Linked DNA regions of Sinobacterium norvegicum. The protein of the gene in region 2 interacts with the protein of the main gene of each other region in a pairwise test. Links are inferred from orthologs where the notes say so. Each region holds a gene or a part of one and is shown on either strand. Other genes may lie near its edges. The genes, in order: lepA and L9P87_RS09275.

The links.
Region 1: the proteins of L9P87_RS09275 (region 2) and lepA interact in binary tests that used the Escherichia coli proteins (3 or more experiments, as listed by UniProt). The link is inferred for Sinobacterium norvegicum from one-to-one orthologs.

What each region holds. Positions count from the first base shown.
Region 1 is NZ_CAKLPX010000001.1:582,829-586,038, forward strand. Bases 51-2,928 are described here. They hold lepA (translation elongation factor 4), read right to left. Parts: upstream 2,452-2,928; coding sequence 649-2,451; downstream 51-648. Other genes in these bases: lepB (signal peptidase I), read right to left, coding at 51-631; L9P87_RS02520 (Do family serine endopeptidase), read right to left, coding at 2,610-2,928. Outside these bases: more of lepB, read right to left, coding at 1-50; more of L9P87_RS02520, read right to left, coding at 2,929-3,210. UniProt on the Escherichia coli protein: Required for accurate and efficient protein synthesis under certain stress conditions. May act as a fidelity factor of the translation reaction, by catalyzing a one-codon backward translocation of tRNAs on improperly translocated ribosomes.
Region 2 is NZ_CAKLPX010000002.1:63,601-66,735, reverse strand. What follows is about bases 205-3,007. They hold L9P87_RS09275 (zinc transporter ZntB), read left to right. Parts: upstream 205-1,029; coding sequence 1,030-1,986; downstream 1,987-3,007. Other genes in these bases: L9P87_RS09270 (mechanosensitive ion channel family protein), read left to right, coding at 1,986-2,861; L9P87_RS09280 (mechanosensitive ion channel domain-containing protein), read left to right, coding at 245-643. Outside these bases: L9P87_RS09285 (DUF1003 domain-containing protein), read left to right, coding at 1-97; L9P87_RS09265 (BaiN/RdsA family NAD(P)/FAD-dependent oxidoreductase), read right to left, coding at 3,122-3,135. UniProt on the Escherichia coli protein: Zinc transporter. Acts as a Zn(2+):proton symporter, which likely mediates zinc ion uptake. Purified ZntB reconstituted in liposomes also binds and transports Cd(2+), Ni(2+) and Co(2+).

The DNA.
Region 1 (3,210 bases), on a different replicon or contig from region 2:
GGTTTACACGCGAGGTGTGCTCAATGCCGTTAAGGTTCTCTTTCAAATCAGCAAACGCAGGCCGCCCAACCGGCAACTGTGCGATCAACTGCTGTTCGACAGCCTCACCGTTGACGAACAGCTGCTTTCCTTTATAAGCAATTTGGTCACCGGGTATGCCGACAACTCGTTTGATGAAATAGCGCGGGTCATGGGGAGGGAAAAACACCATGACCTCACCCCGTTGCGGCTCATCATTTTCCCACACCTTGGTTCTTATCACCGGTAGACGCAGACCATAGGAGAATTTATTCACCAGAATAAAGTCGCCTATTTGCAGTGTCGGCTCCATTGAGCCCGAGGGGATTTGAAACGGCTCAACAATAAACGAGCGCAGTACCAACACCAACGCTAATACCGGTGTTAATGACTTACTGTATTCAACGGCAACAGGGTCTTTCCCTATCGAATCAAAAGCCTGATCATAGTTGCGCTGATCCGCACTGCCCTGCTCCTGGTAATCCGGATACTGCTGGGTCAATGATTCAATACGCTGCCGGCGCTGACGCGCAAAAAATAGCGCATCAACGAGCCAGATAAAGGCACCAGCAAAAACCAGCACCACCATAATTAGTGGAAAATTAATGTCCATGATGTCCCTGTATTATTTTAACTATCGACTTTCAAGACGGCGAGGAAGGCGCTCTGAGGAATCTCAACATTGCCAACCTGTTTCATGCGTTTTTTACCCGCTTTCTGCTTTTCAAGCAGCTTTTTCTTACGACTGATATCACCACCATAACATTTAGCAGTAACATTTTTTCTCAGCGCTTTAACAGTAGAGCGAGCACAGACTTGACCGCCAATTGTCGCCTGGATAGCGACGTCGAACATCTGACGCGGAATCAACTCCTTCATCTTCTCAACCAACAAGCGGCCACGATGCTGCGCCTGATCACGATGTATAATCAATGCTAGGGCATCGACTCTGTCGCCATTTATCAATACATCAAGTTTAACAAGCTTGGCCGGTTCAAAGCGTACAAAGTTATAATCGAGCGAGGCAAAACCGCGGCTACAAGACTTTAAACGGTCGAAGAAATCTAACACCACCTCGCTCATGGGCAGTTCATAATTAATGGACACCTGATTACCGATAAATTGCATATCTTTCTGCACGCCGCGCTTTTCAACACAGAGCGTGATGACATTACCGACAAATTCATTGGGTACGAGAATATTGGCCTCGACTATCGGTTCACGCATCTCTTCGATGACACTGGGGTCAGGCAATCTTGAGGGGTTATCAACCCGGGTTAGATTTCCCTGTTTATCAACTATCTCATAAACAACGGTCGGTGCCGTTGTGATAAGGTCGATATCATATTCACGCTCGAGTCGCTCCTGAATAATCTCCATGTGCAGCAGGCCAAGAAAGCCGCAGCGGAAACCAAAACCGAGTGCATCCGATACTTCTGGCTCGTAAAATAATGAGGCATCATTCAGCGTCAATTTACCCAGTGCATCTCGGAAATCTTCATAGTCATCAGAGCTAACAGTAAACAAACCGGCAAAAACCTTGGGCTTAACCTGCTCGAAACCCGCCAGCGACTCAACCTCATCAATGGTTTTCAGGTGTGTAATGGTATCACCTACCGGGGCCCCTAAAATGTCTTTGATGCCGGCAATAACATAGCCCACTTCACCGGCCCGTAAACAATCAACGGGAACCCGCTTAGGGGTAAAAATACCAACATCATCAACACCATGCGCCTTGCCCAACGACTTGGCAACAATCTTATCTTTTGGTTTCAGAGTACCGTTAACAACGCGTACCAACGAGACTATACCAAGATAATTATCAAACCATGAATCAATGATTAGGGCTTGCAATGGCGCATCCGCATCACCGACTGGCGGTGGTACTTCACGAACAATAGTCTCAAGTGCATCTTCGATGCCCAGGCCAGACTTTGCACTGACCTGACAAGCCTCCATGGCATCGATACCAATAATCTCTTCGATCTCAATAGCAACACGCTCAGGCTCGGCCTGGGGCAGGTCCATTTTGTTCAAGATGGGCACGACTTCCAAGCCCTGCTCGATAGCGGTATAGCAGTTGGCAACCGATTGAGCTTCGACACCTTGGGCTGCATCAACAACCAACAACGCACCCTCGCAGGCAGCAAGCGAGCGAGAGACCTCGTAGGAAAAGTCGACATGGCCTGGGGTATCGATAAAGTTTAACTGGTAAGTTTTGCCGTCTCTGGCCTTGTAATCCAAGGTGACACTCTGAGCCTTGATGGTAATGCCGCGCTCACGTTCGATATCCATCGAATCAAGAACCTGCGCCTGCATTTCCCGCTTACTTAAACCCTCGCAGTGTTGAATAAAACGATCGGACAAAGTCGATTTGCCATGGTCGATATGGGCAATAATAGAGAAGTTGCGGATATGGGTAAGATCAGTCACTCGTTCACCAAGTTAATATACATCTGTGAGCATGCCCTATGCAAAAGCACAGGCCATTCTAAAGCGCCACATATTACCTGATTGCTCTAAAATTGGCTATGAAACCTTTGGTTTGATAGCGGCAACGAGTAAATTAGCCGCCAGCTCGGCAACAGCGGCTATTTATCGATCCGAATCGCCACAAAGCCAGGTCGTCCCTGTCGAATAATCCGCACAGGAATTGAACGTTTTATCGGCAGCTTTTTAACGATTTTATTAAAGCTTTCAGCACTATCGACAGGAAAACCGTTAATGGTAGTGATGACGTCACCAAGCTGCATGTGCGAACGCGCTGCAGCACTTTCGGGCGCTATTTCGGTAATGACCACCCCGCCCTCAAATTGCCACTGCTGAGCCAATTGATCGCCAGCAGCTTCAATCGCCACGCCAAGACGGTTCAACTTGTCATGATGCCCGGCCTGCGCCTGTTTCAGCTGCTGTTTATCTAAACTACCAATGACCACCGTCAGCTGTTGCGTCTTGCCGCCACGAATCAGCTGCACTGCAGCCTGACTACCTGGCCGTGTCAGGCCGACAATATGAGGCAGATCGCCAGAGGCCTGGATCGGCTTCCCATCGAAGCTGATGACAATATCACCCTCGGCAATACCCGCCTTATCGGCGGGACCGCTGGGCTCAACAAAGGTAATCAAGGTACCTTGAGGCTTGTCCAAGCCAAACGATAAGGCCAGCGCCTTATCGACATCCTGAATACCGACG
Region 2 (3,135 bases):
AAAGGCTACCTTTGAAATCAACCTAAAGCTTGAGCTGGAGTTAATGAGGCTGCATGAGAAAATTGATGCTATGCAGACGGAGAGAAAACACGTATGAATATTTTAATCGCGCTGGGCGTTTTACTTGCTATGTTTGCAAGTATTAGAGTGTCTACATTAGCAATAAGTAATATTGCAGGGAAAAAGTCAGTCAGTCTATATCGAGTTAAATATATTACTAAGAACGGTCAACCTTGTACTAATAGTGTTTTTCTTCATTCTATTGGTGACTGCACTAGGTTTTGAGTACGCTCAAATATCCATATTTTTCTCGTCGGTTTTTGCCGTCATAGGTATTGCGCTTTTTGCGCAATGGTCAATGGTCAATGGTCAATGGTCAATGGTCAATGGTCAATGGTCAATATTGAGTAATGTCACAGCAAGCCTAATCATTTTTTTTGGGTTTCCATATCGGGTTGGCGACCGCGTCAGGATAATAGATAAGAAAGAGGATATCTCAGGCGTCATAGAAGAAATAGCCCTCTTTCATGTTCTGATCAAAAGAGGGAATGAGCTGATTACCTACCCTAATACGTTAATATTACAAAAGGGTGTTATTAAAAACCCTAGCGAGGGTGCTCAATCAGAAGCACACCAAGACTAAATTATGGGTGCCCATTGTTGGCACGGAACCGTCCCTAAGCATCGGTTGATTCGGTTTTTTTTTAATGGTCGCTATGGAGCGTAAAGCTGCCTAAGATGGTTAATCGGGGTCGTTAGTCTAGCTGATGTCCATAGCTGAGGGCAAAGCTCCTATAAGTTAATACGGTAATTACTTAATTTAGGAACATTTACATCGAGACCAGCGATATGACCGATAATATCATTATCGGTGACATGGAAAATTGTGACCTACCTGACTTGAATATTTTAACCTGCAAATACGTGTTGATGCAGGAGTAAGACATCCTCGTTGCACGTTAATAATTAACGCACTATCGAAGGGAGAGTGACCATGAAGAGTGTTTTTTCGACTATAGAGTCACTATTATGATAGAAATCAATGACCCATGTTTTGTCTTCGGCCTAAATCTTGATTCAATAGGTGGAGTCACTAATTTAAATGATGGTGCAATGGGGAACAGTTGGATCCATATTGATTATGGTCACTCGACTGCTAATAATTTCCTTAATTCTCTGGGCCTTCCAGAGAGAATAGTTAATTCACTTGTTCAGCCCGATACCCGACCGAGAACGGTGATATCTAAAGAGGGAGCTTTAGTCTTTATAAGGGGAATTAACTTAAACCCTGGCGCAGACCCAGAAGATATGGTTTCTCTTAGGATGTGGATTGAAGAAGGTAGGCTGATAACTGTTCGTCAACGCCCCCTGCTATCGCTTCAGGATATACGTTCTGAATTGTTATCGGGAGATGGGCCAATAAGTATTCCTGACCTTGTTATATCAATTATTGGCAGAATCGCTAATAGGATTTCTGACTACGTAAATGGTATCGAAGATCAGCTAGAAGATTTGGAAATCTCTACACAAACGCAACACGAGCAAGGGGCTAGATCTCGTATCTCCGGTATCCGGCGCGAGATAGCCAGTGTTAGAAGGTATTTAGCACCCCAGCGCGAAGCTCTTGATTCACTATATACTCATTCAATGACTTCGATGCCTGAAGGTTACCCTTATCGGTTGAGAGAACAAATGGACCGAATGACGCGCTATCTTGAGGATCTCGACCTGGTGCGTGAGAGGACTCTGGTATTGCAAGAAGAGTGGATGAATATAGCTATGGAACAGCAAAATTCACGTATGTATGCACTTTCAATTGTTGCCCTGATATTTCTACCGATAACCTTTGTTACCGGTATTTTTGGAATGAACGTAGCGGGCTTGCCCGGCATTGAGAATCCTGATGCTTTCTTCATGGTGACTGGAGTAATGACAGTCATATCGATAGTTGTTATTGGGATTCTAAAATTCAAAAGGTGGTTCTAATGACGATGGATATTCGACAGTTTGTCGATTTTACGCTTGTCTCTGTGGGCGGCTATGACATCACAGTGGGGCAGCTAATTTTTATACCTGTGGTGTTTTTGTGCGGGTATCTATTATTGGGTTGGTTAGTCCGTATTACTACGGCACAAATGCAACGAAATGAAATGGATGCCAATATCATTCAGATTGTACGGCGTGCTCTGTATATATTCGGCTTTATTATTCTGATCATTACCGCACTTGATTTAATGAATGTGCCATTAACTGCTTTTGCCTTTGTTTCGGGAGCGGTGGCGATTGGTTTGGGTTTTGGTGCACAGAATATTATTAATAATTTTATTAGCGGGTGGATATTGATATGGGAGCGGCCTATCCGTATCAATGACTATATTGAGCTTGGGGAAACAAGTGGTAGCGTTGAGGAAATTAACACACGTTCCACAAGAGTTAGGCGAGTAGACGGTGTGCATTTGCTGATACCCAATTCAAAACTACTCGAAGAAACTGTTGTTAACTGGACACTTGTAGATAAACTGTTGCGATGCATTATTCGAGTTGGCGTAGCCTATGGCTCGGACGTTGAAAAAGTAAGAAACCTACTAGAACAAGCTGTTACAGATCACGAATTTGTTCTCTCAGAGCCCGCACCGCAAATAATATTTGAAGACTTTGGTGATAGCTCTTTAGTTTTTGATGCTTATTTCTGGGTGCATTCAGTAGGGGAGAAAAGTTCACGTCAAATTCGATCTGATATTCGCTTTTCAATTGACAGCTTGTTTCGTGAAAATGATATTGTAATCGCCTTTCCACAGCGTGACATCCATCTTGATGGCACGCTTAAAATACAGTCATCAAGGGATAATAACTTTGAATAGTACTGCAATACTAGATCATTAAGATGTGCTTGGGTATGGGGCTAACAGTCTCTTTATGGCACATTTTAGCCCCTAAGCCCCGATTGATTCGGGTTTTTTTAATGGTCGCTATGGAGCGGTGAGCTGCCGTAAATGGCTAATAAAAATTGTTAGGTGGGCCGATGTCTGTAGTTGAAGGGTAAGCGGCCATCAGTGATTTAGATTACATGGATTGTCTTCGTTTTCTTCAAATAGTCTGCTTTATAATTTGTTCATACCAATCAAACATACTGCC